3 regions of the Pedobacter sp. N23S346 genome follow, and region 2 is predicted to be linked to each of the others. Evidence: riboswitches for the same ligand, from Rfam matches in the RefSeq annotation. Region 2 holds a riboswitch; each other region holds the start of a gene.
What was found. Region 2 has a riboswitch for S-adenosylmethionine ahead of ACN1CD_RS06360 (O-acetylhomoserine aminocarboxypropyltransferase/cysteine synthase family protein). Riboswitches for the same ligand answer to the same signal wherever they lie in the genome.

Region 1: it holds a riboswitch for S-adenosylmethionine, as region 2 does, so the genes downstream of both, ACN1CD_RS07945 (SusC/RagA family TonB-linked outer membrane protein) here and ACN1CD_RS06360 (O-acetylhomoserine aminocarboxypropyltransferase/cysteine synthase family protein) in region 2, are expected to answer to the same signal.
Region 3: it holds a riboswitch for S-adenosylmethionine, as region 2 does, so the genes downstream of both, metH (methionine synthase) here and ACN1CD_RS06360 (O-acetylhomoserine aminocarboxypropyltransferase/cysteine synthase family protein) in region 2, are expected to answer to the same signal.

What each region holds. Positions count from the first base shown of each region.
Region 1 covers NZ_JBLYEE010000003.1:269,111-271,379, reverse strand. Annotated here, with positions in the region: gene ACN1CD_RS07945 (SusC/RagA family TonB-linked outer membrane protein) at 1-1,354, opposite strand, end outside; SAM riboswitch class I at 1,710-1,815, opposite strand; gene ACN1CD_RS07940 (peroxiredoxin family protein) at 1,949-2,269, shown strand, end outside.
Region 2 covers NZ_JBLYEE010000002.1:595,196-597,464, forward strand. Annotated here, with positions in the region: gene ACN1CD_RS06355 (hypothetical protein) at 1-680, opposite strand, end outside; SAM riboswitch class I at 895-1,005, shown strand; gene ACN1CD_RS06360 (O-acetylhomoserine aminocarboxypropyltransferase/cysteine synthase family protein) at 1,307-2,269, shown strand, end outside.
Region 3 covers NZ_JBLYEE010000005.1:308,925-311,193, forward strand. Annotated here, with positions in the region: gene metH (methionine synthase) at 1-876, opposite strand, end outside; SAM riboswitch class I at 1,015-1,118, opposite strand; gene ACN1CD_RS11755 (Bax inhibitor-1 family protein) at 1,274-2,011, opposite strand; gene ACN1CD_RS11760 (hypothetical protein) at 2,050-2,269, opposite strand, start outside.

The sequences.
Region 1 (2,269 bases), on a different contig from region 2:
AAGGATTGCTATAGTAACTGTTGTTCCAGTTGAAGGTATTTCCATTTTCATCCAGGTAGTTTTTCAACTGATTAATATCCACCTGTCTGCCAAACCAGGCAAACTGAAGCATGGTACTTGTTGATCTTGAACCGCCTGTTCCAGGCAAATTATCAGAACCCAGTTTACTATAATTTGCATTGGCGGTAATCGTTAACTTTGGTGTTAACCTCAACGTTGTATTTAATGCGAAGGAGTTTTTATCCTGACCAGAATTCGGCACGATACCTACCTGTTTCAGGTTATTGTATGATAAACGGTAATCAAACTTATCGCTCGCATCTTCTATAGATAAACCATTCGCCAAAGAATATCCTGTTTCGAAGAAATCTCTCACATTATCCGGATTGGCTACAAATGGAACAGCTACTCCTTTTGAAAAGAACTGAGGAATTAAACGGCCATCCATTCTCGGGCCCCAACTCTCATCCACACCATCGTTTACACCTGCACCTCTTCCATTTACATAACTAAATTTCCCTTCAGATCCTTGTCCGAATACATCCTGATATTTTGGTAAGGTTAATAAACTTTCAATTACCGCATTTGAATTGAAGGAAATCCCTAAGCCTTTTTTCGATTTTCCGGTTTTGGTTTTGATGATGATCACACCCGCTGCAGCCCTGGATCCGTATAATGCCGCAGCATTCGGGCCTTTTAGCACACTGATGGATTCAATATCGTTCGGGTTGATATCTGAAATGGCATTGGCATAATCTCTCGCGCCAGCAGAATTAAGTTGCGAGTTATCTACCGGAATTCCATCCACCACAAACAAGGGCTGATTGTTACCAGAAATAGAAGTTTCTCCCCTGATGACCACCCGGGAAGAACCCATATCACCCTGACTGTTTGTTACCCTAACTCCGGCTACTTTACCAGCAAGTGCGTTAACCAGGTTGGATTCCCGTGCTTCGGTTAAGCTTTCGCCCTTTAATTCCTGAACGGCATAACCCAAAGATTTCTTTTGTCTGGAGATACCCAAAGCCGTTACCACCACTTCATCGAGCGCATTTTCACCGTCGCTGAGCGTTACCACCAAAGTTTTCGTTGCTTCGGTTACTTCTATTTCGCGGGTAGTAAAACCAATATAAGAGAAAACCAGCGTGTTTTTTCCGGCAACTGAAATACTGAATGCACCATTATTATCGGTGGTTACCGCTTGTTTAGTCCCTTTTACAAATACCGAAACGCCTGGCAGGGTCTCACCGGAAGCGCCCTTTACTGTTCCGGAAACTGCGATGTTTTGCGCCTGAACGAAATTTGAAAGCAATAGCAAAAAGAATATCGCCGGCAGCTTTATTTTCTTAAACATAATTTAGTGTTGATTAATGATCATTTAAAATGGTGAATGCAAAAAATTCGGACAAAGCAATTCCATTTCGCTGTTAGGCGATTTTTTTACAGACATGAATAATTATTTAATTGGAGTGGGATAGTCTGGTATTTATCAGCTGCTACAGCAATAAATACCACTGCACATTCGAAGACTTAAAAAGGTTCCGAAATTTACTTTTTGAATTAATTGTTTTTTGTTAGTTTTTTCCATCAAATTTCTTTTAACGCTACATCACTACTTATCAGGTTTTGCAAATCTGGCTTATAAAAAAAGCACGCCTGTAAAATCAGGAGTGCTCTCATATATTATCAATAATATTTTGCATTCAACTGACTTAACTTACCCAAATTGCTTTGGGATGGAATTAGCACCATGTCTTTTTAAAACTGGTTGCTAAGGTTTCACAGGGCCATTCCCTCCACCTTTCTTGATAAGTATTTTAAAATAACTGGCGCAAAGATAATATAAAAATCATAATGACTACAAATTCTATAGATTTTATTGAAAATATTTTTTCTCCGCTCATTTGATGCTTACATTTGTCGTATTATCAATAGATTAAAACATCCCATGAATATAAAATCATCATTATTTCTGCTATTTGCTTTTACACTTGCACAAAATCTACAAGCACAAACCCAGAAAAAACAATTACCTGCTCAACATAAATTAAGCACTGCATTTGCGCCAGGTGGCAACTGGCGAGGTATTTTTGAGATTAAACCAGGCATAGAAGTACCATTTAATTTTGAAATTACCAAGAGTATAGACAAACCTCATTTAGTATTTTTAAATGCGGAAGAACGTTTTGAAGGAGGCATCGTAAAGCAGACTTCAGATTCTATCTTAGTTTCTTTAGATCAGTTTGATAATGAACTTGCTTTTAAAATT
Region 2 (2,269 bases):
ACCAGTTGTCGGATGTTATTTTCGGCCTCAAAAACTGCCTTTAAACCGGATGGCAACTGGTCTTTTGCTTTCTCCATTACATCAAATGGAAGCACGCCCAAAGCGCCGCCTTCAAGCATGGTAATTTGTTGTGGACTTAATAACTTCAATGCAGTAACCTTCACCTGTCCGTTATAATTGGCAAACCTGGTACGGGCAATAATCGTCCATAACAATGCCTGGATATCATGCTGCTCTACTTCGGGATGTTTTTCTGCACTTTTAATAATTGCAATAACTACTGCCTCTTTCGATCCCAATACCGGCGCGAACATGTAGCCATCACCTTTTGAAGGCGCAAAAGTACCTGCCATAAGGCAATAACTTTTATTGGCCATTTCATAAAGTCCTTCACAAAGTACATAGCCTCCATCCGGATTTTTCGGTAATAAATATAGCGGTTGGGCTTTTAAGGTTGCTTTAAAATCAGGCATCATTTCGCCCTCTCGATTCACATCTTCAAAACTGGTGGTGATTGCACCTGGTTGTTTTAAAAATTTATCTACACCAAGTGCCTTTGCACCTTGGGCCGTACCCACTTTTAAAAGTTTGTCTTTAAGCCCGCCGAACTGCGCGTGGGTATTATTGATGCTGGCAAAAAATATTGACAGCGCAAAACAGATTATTTTAGCGTTTTTCATTAACAATTTAGATTTAAATAGGTTATACAAACTTAAAATATTAACCGTTAATTTCTTATTAATTATTGATGAGGTCAATTTTTAAGAAACTAAAAGCTTCAAAAACATTAATTTATTAAATTTTCAAAATTTTATTTTGTGTATTCAAATTAAATTCTCACATTTGAAATATTATTTGGCGGCAAGCTAAAATAAAAGTCAATCTAGTCAGATTGATTTATAAAGAAGTGGCGAGAGACTGGCTCCATGACCCACTGGCAACCCTCAGAAAGAGAAGGTGCCAATTCCTGACCAATTAACATGGTGTTATTTGGTGCTATAAATTAAAAACTGATGAATGCATTAAATTTTCAATCGCAGGGCGAACCAAGTCTTAAACCAAAACAAATAGAAATTTCTTCTATTCCGTTTATTTGTTGCGATATGCAGGTAATTACTTGTATGTGCTGTTGCATATAGTAATTTAAAAAACTTCCTCATTTGTTTATTTTCAAACTGGAAGGTCCTGATTATTCAGGATACGCCCCTAACCTAGATTTTTCTTTTTTTGAAATCTTAAGATGATCATCGAAAGCACGAAAAACTTATTCCTTTAACAGTTAACCACTCCTTTACTTATTAAAATTATGTCAGCTTCATATAAATTTGAAACCCTTCAGTTACATGCCGGTCAGGAAATAGATCCAACAACTGGTTCAAGAGCAGTCCCTATTTATCAAACTACTTCTTACGGATTTAAAAATGCCGAGCATGGTGCAAACCTGTTTGCTTTGAAGGAGTTTGGCAACATCTACACCCGCCTGATGAATCCAACCACAGATGTATTTGAAAAAAGAATTGCGGCTTTAGAGGGCGGAGTGGCTGCATTGGCAGTTGCATCTGGCCAGGCGGCTCAATTTATTGCGCTACATAATATTCTGGAAGCAGGTGATCAGATTGTTTCCTCTTCGCACGTTTACGGCGGAACCTACAACCAATTCAAAGTCACTTTTAAACGTTTGGGCATTCAGGTTGATTTTGCAAATCCTGATGTTCCGGAGGAGTTTGAACAAAAAATTACAGAAAAAACTAAGGCGATTTATTTAGAAACCATAGGAAACCCATCTTTCAGTGTTCCTGATTTCGAAAAAATTGCTGCCATTGCTAAGAAATTTGATATCCCATTTATTGTTGATAATACTTTTGGTGCTGGTGGTTATTTATTTAAACCATTGGAGCACGGTGCAAACATTGTAGTAGAATCTGCTACTAAATGGATCGGCGGACATGGAACCAGTATTGGTGGCGTTATTATAGATGGTGGAAACTACAACTGGGGAAATGGAAAATTCACGCAATTCACGGAACCATCCGAAGGATACCATGGATTGGTTTTTAATGATGTTTTCGGCATCGGCGGTCCTTTCGGGAACATCCAATTCATTATTCGTGCCCGTGTCGAAGGTCTGAGAGACTTGGGTCCTGCCCTTTCACCCTTCAATTCATTTCTTTTATTACAAGGATTGGAAACTTTGTCGCTTCGCGTGCAACGCCATGTAGACAATGCTTTGGAACTCGCCACCTGGTTAGAGAATCATCCATTAGTGAAG
Region 3 (2,269 bases), on a different contig from region 2:
ATCATCCACTAAATGGGCAGTTTCATGGGGTTGCTCATCATAAGCACCAAATTCGTTTGGCAAACCTGCATTTGGATAAGCTGAAACATAACATCCTGCTTTTGCAGCTAACTCTTCAATATGCGGACGCATTTCTTTCGCACCCAAGGCACAGTTAAAACCAATACTCAATGGCTTCGCATGCATCACGGAGTTTAAAAAAGCTTCAGCCGTTTGTCCGGATAAAGTTCTACCCGAAGCATCGGTAATGGTACCAGAAATCATGATTTCCAGTTTACGCCCAATTACTTCTTCATATTTTTTAATAGCCACAATGGCCACTTTTGCATTTAAGGTATCAAAGATGGTTTCAATCAGCAATACATCCGATCCACCATCTACCAAACCACGTACCTGCTCATAATAAGCGGCTTCCAATTCATCAAAATAAACTGCCCGGTAACCGGGATCATTTACATTAGGCGACATGGAAAGGGTTCTGTTCGTTGGACCAATGGCACCGGCTACGAAACATTTACGATCTGGATTAGCTGCCATAAACTCATCGGCTGCCTCTTTTGCCACTCTTGCACCTTCATAACTTAATTCATACGACAGATCTTCCATCTGATAATCAGCCATGGAAATCCTTTGCGTACTAAAGGTATTGGTCTCGATGATATCTGCACCAGCGGCCAAATATTCGAGATGGATGGCTTTAATAATATCCGGACGGGTAATATTAAGCAAATCATTATTGCCTTTTACGTCGCAGGGATGATCTTTAAACCGTTCTCCTCTAAAATCCTCTTCGGTAAGTGTATAACGTTGAATCATAGTGCCCATCGCACCGTCGATTACTAAAATACGTTTTTCTAATTCTGCTCTTATGCTCATTCTGTTATTAGATGTGAGAGACGAGAGGAGAGATATGAGAAATTAAGACATTTATAATTGGCCTCAAATCTCAAATCTAATTTCTCAAATCTCAAAAAAGGCTTATTCAAAAAGTTGGCACATGGATAGTACTTCCTTAACTTATCTTTCTCCCGGTTAACCGAGATTAGAATGTAGCACCTTGTTGGCACAGGTTGCTAAGACTTCGTTGGGTCTAATCCCTCCGTCTTTCTTAATAAGCATACAAAAATGCAACAAAGCAACATCATTTCCAAAATTTATCGCTTCGTTACCAAATAAAATTACAAAGGCCATGCAAAAATGCATAGCCTTTAAAATAATGTTTTGTTGTTAACCTAAAACCAATGAAATCCGATGGTTAGGAATTTTTATTGAATTATCTTCTGCCTCCAAATAAACGCAAAAGAGATAGAAATAAGTTAATGAACGTGATGTAAAGCGATAAGGCACCCATTATGGCTAATTTTTTGCTGTCGGCCAATGCAATTTCATTTCCGCTTTCATCCAAACCTTCGCCTATTCTTTTAATTTCCTGGACCTTGTAAGCGGTAAGCGCTGTAAAAATAGCCACACCAACAAAGCCTAAAATGTAGTTCAAAGTTTCGCTACCGATAAAGAAGTTGATCAGACTTACTACAACTAAGCCAATTACTCCGGCCATTAAGATTGGCCCGAATTTACTCAAATCAACATCTGTAGTATAGCCCATTACTGCCATAACAGCAAAAATAATTGCTGCTGCAACGAAGCAAATGGCGATAGAGGTGGAGGTATAAATTAAAAGGATAAAACCTAGCATAACGCCTGTTAGCAAAGAATACAACAGAAAAACTCCCACTAAAGCAGGGAATGATAACCTTTGCATGGCGGCCCCCATCAGCATGACTAAACCAAGTGGTGCAAAAATAGCGATGTATCCCAATACGGTAAATCCTTTTTCAGCTACTAAGTAAGATAAGATTCCCGGAGAATTTGCCAATACAAATGCAGAAACGCTTGAAACGATTAATGCAACGAACATCCATAAGAATACGCTGGCAAAGAATTTTTTAGACACTGAGTTTTCCTGTACGAAAACACTATTGCCTTGATATTGATAATTTTGTTGTTCCATTTTTATTTGTGTATTTAAATGATTTTAAAAATAATACTTTAATTCAGTCTTTTTGTCAGCATTTCTTCAACTTTCTTAAAGAACTGTAACGGTTTTAAGGTACGCCAGGGCAGGTTATCGAAAGCTCCTCCAAAGTTGATGTAATAATCAATGTTATTATCTTTAAACTCCCTGATCACATGTTCCTGAAAGTTTACCCCAACAATCCAGCCATCTTCTACTTCCTGAAACCATTCTTCATAATAACTGTCATCAGAG